DNA from 3 places in the Streptomyces sp. IBSBF 2435 genome. Region 1 is predicted to be linked to each of the others. Evidence: riboswitches for the same ligand, from Rfam matches in the RefSeq annotation. Region 1 holds a riboswitch; each other region holds the start of a gene.
What was found. Region 1 has a riboswitch for cyclic di-AMP ahead of V7E46_RS12200 (transglycosylase family protein). Riboswitches for the same ligand answer to the same signal wherever they lie in the genome.
Positions count from the first base shown of each region.

Region 2: linked by a shared signal. The riboswitch ahead of V7E46_RS10210 (M23 family metallopeptidase) and the one ahead of V7E46_RS12200 (transglycosylase family protein) in region 1 are both predicted to bind cyclic di-AMP.
Region 3: linked by a shared signal. The riboswitch ahead of V7E46_RS30295 (M23 family metallopeptidase) and the one ahead of V7E46_RS12200 (transglycosylase family protein) in region 1 are both predicted to bind cyclic di-AMP.

Region 1 covers NZ_JAJSYW010000047.1:26,336-29,599, forward strand. The annotation lists gene V7E46_RS12185 (cytochrome P450 family protein) at 1-203, shown strand, start outside; partial or broken gene V7E46_RS12190 (transglycosylase family protein) at 556-693, shown strand; gene V7E46_RS12195 (LysM peptidoglycan-binding domain-containing protein) at 821-1,306, shown strand; cyclic di-AMP (ydaO/yuaA leader) riboswitch at 1,619-1,835, shown strand; gene V7E46_RS12200 (transglycosylase family protein) at 1,839-2,540, shown strand; gene eno (phosphopyruvate hydratase) at 2,795-3,264, shown strand, end outside.
Region 2 covers NZ_JAJSYW010000037.1:1,162-4,425, reverse strand. The annotation lists gene V7E46_RS10215 (helix-turn-helix transcriptional regulator) at 1-522, shown strand, start outside; gene V7E46_RS10210 (M23 family metallopeptidase) at 621-1,442, opposite strand; cyclic di-AMP (ydaO/yuaA leader) riboswitch at 1,448-1,637, opposite strand; gene V7E46_RS10205 (GNAT family N-acetyltransferase) at 2,026-3,042, opposite strand; gene V7E46_RS10200 (uridine kinase) at 3,264-3,264, opposite strand, start outside.
Region 3 covers NZ_JAJSYW010000237.1:2,346-5,609, reverse strand. The annotation lists gene V7E46_RS30305 (DUF4240 domain-containing protein) at 1-127, shown strand, start outside; gene V7E46_RS30300 (N-acetylmuramoyl-L-alanine amidase) at 170-811, opposite strand; cyclic di-AMP (ydaO/yuaA leader) riboswitch at 1,333-1,491, shown strand; gene V7E46_RS30295 (M23 family metallopeptidase) at 1,504-2,658, shown strand; gene V7E46_RS30290 (MBL fold metallo-hydrolase) at 2,844-3,264, opposite strand, start outside.

The DNA of each region.
Region 1 (3,264 bases):
ACGGGCACGGCATCCACTACTGCCTCGGCGCCCCGCTGGCTCGGCTGGAGGCGAGGACCGCGCTGGCGACGCTGCTCACCCGGCTGCCCGACCTGCGGCTGGCCGCCGATCCCGGTGACCTGCGCTGGCGCGGCGGTCTGATCATGCGTGGGCTGCGGACCCTGCCGGTGGCGTTCACACCCGTGGCGCCGCACGGGAAGTGACCGTACGTCAGGGCCGTGACCGCGACGTGATGAGCGCTACATCGACTTGTGATCCCCTGGCCAACACCGCTACGTTCTGCGGTCAACGCGAGGCACGCTCGGCTCGCGGGACGCGCCGGACCCCACGGTGCGCGGCACTTGCCGGTGACGGCGGGACGCGCGGGCGCGTAAGGCTGTGAGGAAAGGCGACCGCATGCTCTCGTCAGGGAACGGCAGGCACCGACGTCCCCGCCAGGCCCCAGCGGCCATGGTGACGGTCGCGGCGACCGGCGCGGGACTCGCGCTGCCGCTGCTGGGAGCCGGCGCGGGCGCCGCGCACGCCACGGAGGCCGGCACCTGGGACAAGGTCGCGATGTGCGAGACCGGCGGCCTGTGGAACGCCGACACCCACAACGGCTTCTACGGCGGCCTCGCCATCACCCAGGACACCTGGAGCCAGTACGGCGGCACGGTCTACGCCTCGCGGCCCGACATGGCCTCCCGGGCGCAGCAGATAGCCGTGGCGGAGAAGATCCTGGCCGATCTCGGCCCCGACGCCTGGCCCGGCTGCGAGCAGGGCACCGGACTGGTCACGGACACCGGGACACCCGGCACCGGCCAGACCGGCACCGCCCGCCGTGCCGCCGGCCGCCGGCACGCCGACCACCGCGCCGCCGGCCGCCGGTACGCCGACCGACCCCGCCTCGGGCACGGTGACGCCCCCTGCGGCCGACCCCGCCGCGCCCACGCAGAGCGCTCCTCCCGCCGCCCCGTCGGACCCCGCGGACCCCGGTACCCCCACGGACGGGGGCGGGCGCCACGGGCGCCCGTACAGCCCTTCCGACGAGGCGCTGGCCGCGGCCGACCGGGCGACCCGCACCGAAACCACCGCGGTCACCGCGAACACCGCGGATGTCAACGAGACCGGCAACACCGGCAATACGGGCGCGAGCGCCGGTACGGACCCGGGTACGTACAAGGTGGGCGAGGGCGACTCGCTGTCCGGGATCGCCGCCGATCATGACGTCGCCGGTGGATGGGGTCAGCTGTACGACGCCAACCACCAAGTGATCGGCGACAATCCAAACCTCATCAAACCCGGACAGATCCTGAATCTCGGCTGAGCCGTGACCGCCGGAAGGTCGAACTTCCGTGCCGTACGGGCCGACTGACAAAACGGACGTACGGTACTTCCAGGTCGCGCGGCGATGTGACAAGGCTCTCTCCCCTCCTGTGACCGGCTGCTCGCTCCCTGCTGAAATCCGGCGTTCCGACCTGCGGATTCGTCCAGCCCCCGAATGCCGGACGGCAGTTGGCGCCCGAAACGCGAGTGTTTGTTCAACCGGGTCCGGTGTGCTTAACGTCTAAGCGCCCGCCACAGCGGGCCCCGTCGGAGCGGAACGCCGAGTCCTGCCGCCGCACCCACGGGAACAGTCGACGCGAAAGCGCCGCAGGCAGGAGCGGGGGACCCACGGTCTTCCGCCGGACCAGAGGCAGTACGCCGCGCGGCACGGACAGCACGCCGCTGCGACGCCCACGCCACCGGTCCGGCTCGGGGTGAAGCCGGTCATCCGTGTACGTACAGCGGGTGCCGGCCGGGCAACTCACGCCCGAACCCGACAGCTGACCTCGTAGGCGTCGGTGAGGAACACACACATGGGTAAGCACCGTCGCGCCTCAAAGATGGTCCGATTCGCCACGTTCGCCGGTGTCGCCGGTACCGCCATCGCCCTGCCGCTGATCGGCGCCACGTCCTCCTCGGCCGCTTCCGTGGCCACCTGGGACGCCGTCGCACAGTGCGAGTCCGGTGGCAACTGGTCGATCAACACCGGCAACGGCTACTACGGCGGCCTGCAGTTCTCGCAGTCCAGCTGGGAAGCGGCCGGCGGCCTGCAGTACGCCTCCCGCGCCGACCTGGCCACCAAGGACCAGCAGATCGCGGCCGCCGAGAAGCTGCTCGCCATCCAGGGCCCCGGCGCCTGGTCCTGCGCGTCGGCCGGCGGCCTGACGTCGGGCGGCCCGTCGCCCGACATCAACCCCGGCGGCTCGTCCTCCTCGTCGTCCAGCTCCACCTCGGCCAAGAAGACCACCCCGGCCAAGAAGACCGCCCCGGCGAAGAGCACGGCCAAGCCTGCCAAGGCCGCCAAGCCCGCCAAGCCCGCAAAGAACACCGCCACGGACTGGCAGCGGCACTCCGGCCACAAGGGTGACTACACCGTCGTGTCCGGCGACAGCCTGTCCGGCATCGCCGCGAGCCACCACGTGGCCGGCGGCTGGCACAAGCTCTTCGACCTCAACAAGGACAGCGTCAAGGACGCCGACCTGATCTTCCCGGGTCAGCACCTGCACCTCGGCTGACGGCTGATCACCGGCCTGCTGCCGGGTTGTCCACCGGCAGGATCACGGACCGATCCCCGGGCGTCACCCGGCTGACGCCCGGGTGATCCCCCGGGCGGGACCTCACCGGCCGGCCGGGTACGCGGCTCGCCTCCGGGCGCCGCGTACCCGGCCGGTTTTCCGTCTCAGGGGCCGGGCCGAGGACCGGTACGGATGCCCCAGGCGGTTAGGCTCGTCCCGGAAAAGACGAGAAGACATCATCTGAAGGAGACAACGTGCCGTCCATCGACGTCGTCGTAGCCCGGGAAATCCTCGACTCGCGAGGCAACCCCACCGTCGAGGTCGAGGTCGGCCTCGATGACGGCAGCACGGGCCGGGCCGCAGTGCCGTCCGGCGCTTCCACCGGCGCCTTCGAGGCCCTCGAACTCCGCGACGGCGACAAGAACCGCTACCAGGGCAAGGGCGTCGAGAAGGCCGTCCTCGCCGTGATCGAGCAGATCGGCCCGGAGCTGGTCGGCTACGACGCCACCGAGCAGCGGCTGATCGACCAGGCGATGTTCGACCTGGACGCCACTCCCGACAAGTCCTCGCTCGGCGCCAACGCCATCCTCGGCGTGTCGCTGGCGGTCGCGCACGCCGCCTCCGAGGCCTCCGACCTGCCGCTCTTCCGCTACCTCGGCGGCCCGAACGCGCATGTGCTGCCGGTCCCGATGATGAACATCCTCAACGGCGGATCGCACGCGGA
Region 2 (3,264 bases), on a different contig from region 1:
GCATGGGCGGCGCGGTCCCGCCAGGAGTGGGCGGCGGCGCTGGTGGCCCGCTGCCGGGCGCTGCGGGCGCCGGATACCGGCGCGGAGGCGTACTTCCACGAGGCGCTGGCGGCGCACGACCCGCACCGGCGTGCCATGGAGTCGGCCCGCACCGAGCTGCTGTACGGGGAGTGGCTGCGGCGGGCGCGGCGCAAGAACGAGGCCCGGGTGCGGCTGCGCGGTGCCCTGGACACCTTCGAGCGGCTCGGCGCGCACCCGTGGGCGGACCGGGCGCGCGGTGAGCTGGGCGCGGCGGGCGGCACGGTGCCGGAGGCGGCCGGGGACGGCGGCCCGGTGGACGCGGCGGCGGGGCTCACCCCGCAGGAGTCGCAGATCGTGCGGCTGGCCGCGGAGGGCCTGTCGAACAAGGACATCGCGGCCCGGCTGTTCCTCAGTCCGCGGACGGTCGGCTACCACCTCTACAAGGCGTATCCGAAGCTCGGTGTGGTCTCGCGCGGCGAGCTGGCCGGGATGTTCGGGTAGCCGGGACCGAAGGATGCCGGGGAGCGGCCGGGGAAAAGGCGGTGCCCGCCCGGGGATGGAATCCGGGCGGGCACGTTCTCGGGGGGCGCGCCGGAGGGTCAGACGGTGACGCCGTGCGCCGCGAGGTAGGCGACCGGGTCGATGTCGGAGCCGTAGTCCGGGGTGGTGCGCACCTCGAAGTGCAGGTGCGGCCCGGTGACGTTGCCGGTCGCGCCGGAGATGCCGATCTCCTGGCCGGAGGTGACGGTCTGGCCGACCGAGACCACCGGGTCGGTCAGGTGCCCGTACAGGGTGTACTTGCCGTCGGCGTGCTGGATGATCACGTCGTTGCCGTAGGCGCCGTCCGCGCCGGCGTGCACCACGGTGCCCGCGGCCACCGAGTGGACCGGGGTGTCGCTGTTGACCAGGAAGTCGACACCGGTGTGGTAGCCGGAGGACCAGTTGGAGCCTTCGGCGTGGTACTGCGTACCGATCGCGGCGTCGCCGACCGGCTTGCTGTAGGCGGTGGAGCTTGCGGCCTTCACGGCGGCGGGCGCCGCCTTCGCAGCCGGGGCGGACGCGGTCTTCGCCGCCGGGGCCGGGGCGGCCTTGACCGGGGCGGTGTTCAGCGTGAGGTGCAGGCCGGGCCGGATCAGGCCGGGGTTGGCGCCGATGACCTTCTTGTTGGCCTCGTAGAGCGGCTTCCAGCCGCCCTTGACGTGGTGGGCGGCGGCGATCTTCGCCAGCGTGTCGCCGGGGACCACGGTGTACTGCTGGGCCTTGGCGGACACGGCCGGCGCCTTGGCCGGCTCGGCGGCCGACGCGTGGGCGACGCCGACCAGCGGCACCACGAGGGCGACGCCTCCGGTGCCCGCGGCGATGCACACGCGGGTGAGGCGGTTGAGTGAGCGGGGCTTGCGGTGCTGTCCCTTTGCGGGCATGGGGGATTTCCTCTCCTACGCCTGCGAGGTGAGCTGTCGGGTTCGGGCAGGAGATGCCCGGCCGCGGTCCGCCGTGGTCGCGCTGTGCGGCGCGCGTACGGCAGTGCGGCTTCACCCCGAGCCGTCCGGGTCCTCCCGGACGGCGGCTTGCCTGGGTCCCCCGCTCCTGCCCTGAATGCTCGGCTGTTCCGGTGACCGGGCGGCGGCAGGATTCGGCGTTCCGCCCGGCGGATCTCGCGGACGTCCGGCCCGCGGTAGGGCGAAGCTAGACGACGCCCCGAGCGGCGGGCAACCAAACGCGGCATGCCGCACCATTCCGCCCGTACCGGTGGTTACTCCTCGCCATCCGCGCGCACCGGTACGTGTGCGCGCCGGTCACGGCGGGTCGAGCGGCGGGGTGCGCGGGGTGAGAAACGGGCCGCGCCGTGAACAGCGGGTGGTCCGGGGAAGCCGGACCGTGTTCACACCATGACGCCGGTCACACGACGAGCCGGAGGTGACCCGCATCACCGTGAAATGCCGGATATGTACGGCCGTTTCGGATGTGCCCTGAGTCGCGGCCGACAGGGCGCCGGTCCGCCCGTCAGTAGCTGCCCGGCGCTCCGCCGATCCGCGCGTCCAGCGTCCTGCTGAGCCGGTAGCCCACCGGCCGGAAGCCGACCGCGGGCCAGTGTCCGGCGGCCAGCGGGGAGGCGGAGTGCCAGCGGGCCGACATGTAGCGGTGGCCGCCGTCGTAGGCCCAGGCCAGCGCGGTGGCCAGCAGCACCCGGCTGATGCCCTCGCCGCGCGCGGCGGGCGCCACGTACGCCTCGGCGAGTTCGACGCAGGCTTCGGGTGTCACCGGGTCGGCGACGGCCGGGACGACCAGCACCATGGCGATCTCCTCGCCCCTGCGGGACGCGATCCAGGCGCCGCAGCGCGGGTCGGCGAGCGCGTCGGCGTAGTGCAGCCGCAGCGCGGCGAGCGCGCCCTCCGGCTGCGGCTGGAACATCGCCGACTCGCGCTGCCGCCGGGAGGACTCGGCGGCCATCCGGCCGATCTGCGGCAGGTCGCCGGGGCCGGCCCGGCGGATGCCGAGGCCGTCGACGCCGCGCGGCTGGCGGCCCCTGGCCTTGACCGCCATCAGGCCGTGCACCAGCTCGCGCCCGAAGCCGAGGTCGGACCAGGGGGCGGTGGCGATCTCGCCGGCCGGCACCTGTACGTAGTGGACCAGACGGCGGTCGGCGACCAGCCGGTCGGCGATCCGGGCGTACAGCGAGCGCAGCACCTCGGTCTCCCGGCCGCCGGGCAGCGCGTGGCCGCCGTAGGGGACCAGGGCGGAGCGCGGGTGGGTGCGCAGCGCCGCCGGGTCGTCCGGGGCGAGGGTGACCGGCTGGGCGGCGAGGTAGCCGATCAGATTGCCGTCGCCGTCCAGCGCGCGGCAGGATTCGAGGCCGGGCACGGCGTGCAGCTTGCCCACCAACTCGTCGCCGCGCACAGGTCCGTCCGCCAGCCAGGACCGCTGGGAGGGGGGAAGCCGGGCGCGCGAGAACCAGCGGTCGTAGCGCTGCACGGCCAGGGGTATGTGCTCGGCGGTCAGCGGCGCGGTGGCGACAGTCATGGTGTTCGAGGACGCTAGCGGCGTGCGCACCCCCAGGGCAAGGCGGGACGTCCAGGGGCCGCCAACCGGTGCGGGGCGGGGCCTTCAGCCACTCCGGGAACGGGCGCGGCGCCCGTTTGCCGCGCCCGTCCGGGCCGGGGTGCGGCGCCGTTTGCCGCGGCGGTCGGGGCCGGGCCGCGGCACCCGTTTGCCGCGCCGGTCCCGGTACGGCGCGCCTGCCCT
Region 3 (3,264 bases), on a different contig from region 1:
CGGCGGCCGCGACCCGGCAGGGCGCCGCTGGACGGCCCGCGACGAGGAGGAGGCGGCCAGGCGCCTGCCCCGGCTCAGCGTCATGTTCCCGCTGGACGGCCCCGACGGGGGCCGCGAGCCGCGCTGACCGCGCCGGCCCGCGGGGGAGCGGGCCGGGACCAGGCCGGCGTCAGACCCCGTTGACCAGCCGGATGTACCGCACCCAGTCCCAGTTCGGACCCGGGTCGGTGTGGTCGGTGCCGGGTACCTGGGAGTGGCCGAGGATGTGGTTGCGGTCCTTGGGGATGCCGTACTTGTCGCAGATCGCCGCGGTCAGTGCCGCCGAGGAGTGGTACAGCGCCGTGGTGAAGTAGGCCGGCTGGTCCACCCAGCCCTCGTGCTCGATGCCGATGCTGCGGGTGTTGTAGTCCCAGTTGCCCGCGTGCCAGGCGACGTCGTGCTCGCGGACGCACTGGTCGATGGCGCCGTCTGCGGACCGGACGACGTAATGTGCCGCGGCGGCGTGTGCCGGGTTCTGGAAGAGCGAGATCGTGTCGGTGAAGGTCTCCTGGGTGACGTGGATGATCACCAGCTGCACCGGATAGGTGGTCGGGCGGTTGGCCGCGGTGTAGTTGGCGGTGCTGGCCGGGGCCCAGGCGGCTGACGGGTAGTCGACCGCGGCGGCGCGGGGGCTGCCGGACGCGGTGGCGGCCTGGGCGGTGCCGGCGGGCCGGAGGCCGGCGGCCAGGCCCCCGGTGGCGGCGGCACCGAGTCCGAGCCCGCCGCGCAGCAGCGAACGGCGACTGGGCACCGCGGAGTTGGGGCGTTCCATCGAAGGCTCCCTGAGGCGTCATGGTGGGGACGGGTGCATGACAAGAACGTGGGGCCCGCCCATCGTGCGGCCCGCGCCCATGGCATGCCAAGCGGTTCGTGAATTGGCACAGGTCCAGACCACTGGCACCCCTGTCGCCGGTCCCGCGGATATCTCCGCGCGCACCCCGGCCTGCCTGCCCGCGCGGCCGTCCGTGTCCGCGCGTTCATCCGTACGGCGGAGCGCACTCCGCCTCGCGCCCCCACCTGTGCGCCCGCGCACGCCCGTACCGGCCGGGACTCGTACGCCATTGCGCCCTGCCGTCACCGACTCACCGCCCGTAGTCATTCCGACCGCTCCGATAACGACTGACACACGCTCACATCACCGTCAGGCCACGCCGCGTGTCCGGTTCATATGCTCTACATACACCCTGTCCGATTGGTTCCCGCCCCCAACTCTCCGATTCGGCTTGGAAAACCTCTCCGGCTCTATTAACGTTCGATAACGCAGCGCGGTCGTCACCGCCGCCGACAGGCGGCACCGTGCGCTTGCCGAATCCCGTCCGCGGGAACCGGGGACCCGCCCTTCCGCTACCGCGGGAGGGGTCCAATGGGGTGAATCGGGCAGCCGTCAGGCCCGTAGGAGACCTTCCTGCTCCGAACCCGTCAGCTAACCCGGTAGGCGAGAAGGAAGGAAAGGAGTGCGCCCCCGTGGCGTCCAACCAGCCTGCCTACGCTCCTGCCCCGGTAGCAGAACCGACCGGGGAGTGGCCCTTCGGGGAGCGGGACGGGTCCGTGCCGGCCGGCGGCCCGTCCGACGGCCCCGCCGTCTCCGACTCCGGTTCCGGCTCCGACGGCGAGTTCGACTACGGCTCCGAGGCCGCGGGCCTGCGCAGCCAGCTCCGCCTCCCGCGGCAGCGCGCCGGGCTGCCGGCCCGCGGTGCCGCCGTCGGGTCCACCATGATCGGTCTCGCGGCAATGGCCGCGGTCGGCGCCGGCGGAGTGGCGGCGGCGGCCGAGGCACCCGCCACCGCGCCCCCGATATCGCTGCCCGACACGCCCGCCTTCCCCGACGCCCTCGACGTCCTCCCGGCGCCGGCCATCGCGGCCGCGCAGCCCGACGTCGCGGTCGGCACCCCCACGTACGACCCCTCCGCCGTCGTTCACGCGACCGACGCCGGCCGGGACCCCGCGGGCGACGAGGACGCGACCCCGCCCGCCGCCGTTCCCGCCGACCCCGGCGAAGCCCTCCGCACCCGGATCATCGAGCAGGTCACCCGGCAGCGCGAGGCCGCCGCCCGCGTCGAGCGCGAGGCGGCCGAGAAGCTCGCCGCCGAGCAGGCGGCGAAGGAAGCCGCGGCCCGCAAGGTGCGCGAGCAGGCCGCCGCCGCGAAGGCGGAGGCCGCCGCGAAGGCCAGGGCCGCCGCCGAGGCCGCCGCGAAGGCCGAGGCCGACCGGCTCGCCCAACTCGCCGCCTCCTACGTCAAGCCGGTGGCGTCCTACACCCTCACCGCCGCCTTCGGCGAGTCCGGCAACATGTGGGCCACCCACACAGGCCAGGACTTCGCCGCCCCCACCGGCACCCCGGTGCACGCCGTCCACAGCGGCACGGTCACCTCGGCCGGCTGGGCGGGCTCGTACGGCTACCGGGTGGTCCTGCGCCTCGATGACGGCACCGAGCTGTGGTATTGCCACCTCTCGACGATGGTCGCCACGTCCGGCGAGGTCACCACGGGCGACACGATCGGCCGGGTCGGCGCGACCGGCAATGTGCCCGGGCCGCATCTGCACCTCGAAGTACGGCCGGGCGGCGGCGCGCCGGTCGACCCGGTGCCGTGGCTGTACGGCCACGACGTCGCCGTCTGAGGCGCCGCCCCTCGCCGCCGGTGCGTTCGGACATGCGCGTGGCCGCGCACGTCCGCCGAACCGGTCACCCGCAGGCCCTGCGGCCCGCCGCCCCAAGAACAGCCGGCGGCCCCGGCGTACACCCCCCCCGACGCCGGGGTCGTCGGCATATCGTCCCCATGCGGCAGCCGCTCGGGCGTGGTTGCTCAGCCGCCGCTGCCGGCCGGTACGCTCCCGGCCGCCGTACCGCTCACACGGTCGTGCGCGAAACCGGCCGCGAAGGCCAGCAGGCCCACCAGGTCGGGGCGTTCGGTGACGCCGTCCAGCGCGCGGTACTCGATCGCGGCGAGTACGGCCATCCGCTCGGGCAGGCCCCAGCGCGGGTAGGGGTCTTCGGCGATCAGTTCGGCCGCGAGCACCGGTAGCGGCCGGCCCGCCGCGTGCCCGCGGTGGACGGCGGCCCGCAAGTCCCACACGTAGTCGGCGTAGCGGCGGACATCCGCGGGGGTCATCACCGGGCCGTGCCCCGGCACCACGACCCGCGGCGCGCAGTCCAGGATGCGCACGCAGGCGCGGTGCACCGCCTCCAACGGCCCCGCCCAGTGCACCGGATGGTCCTCGTTGAAG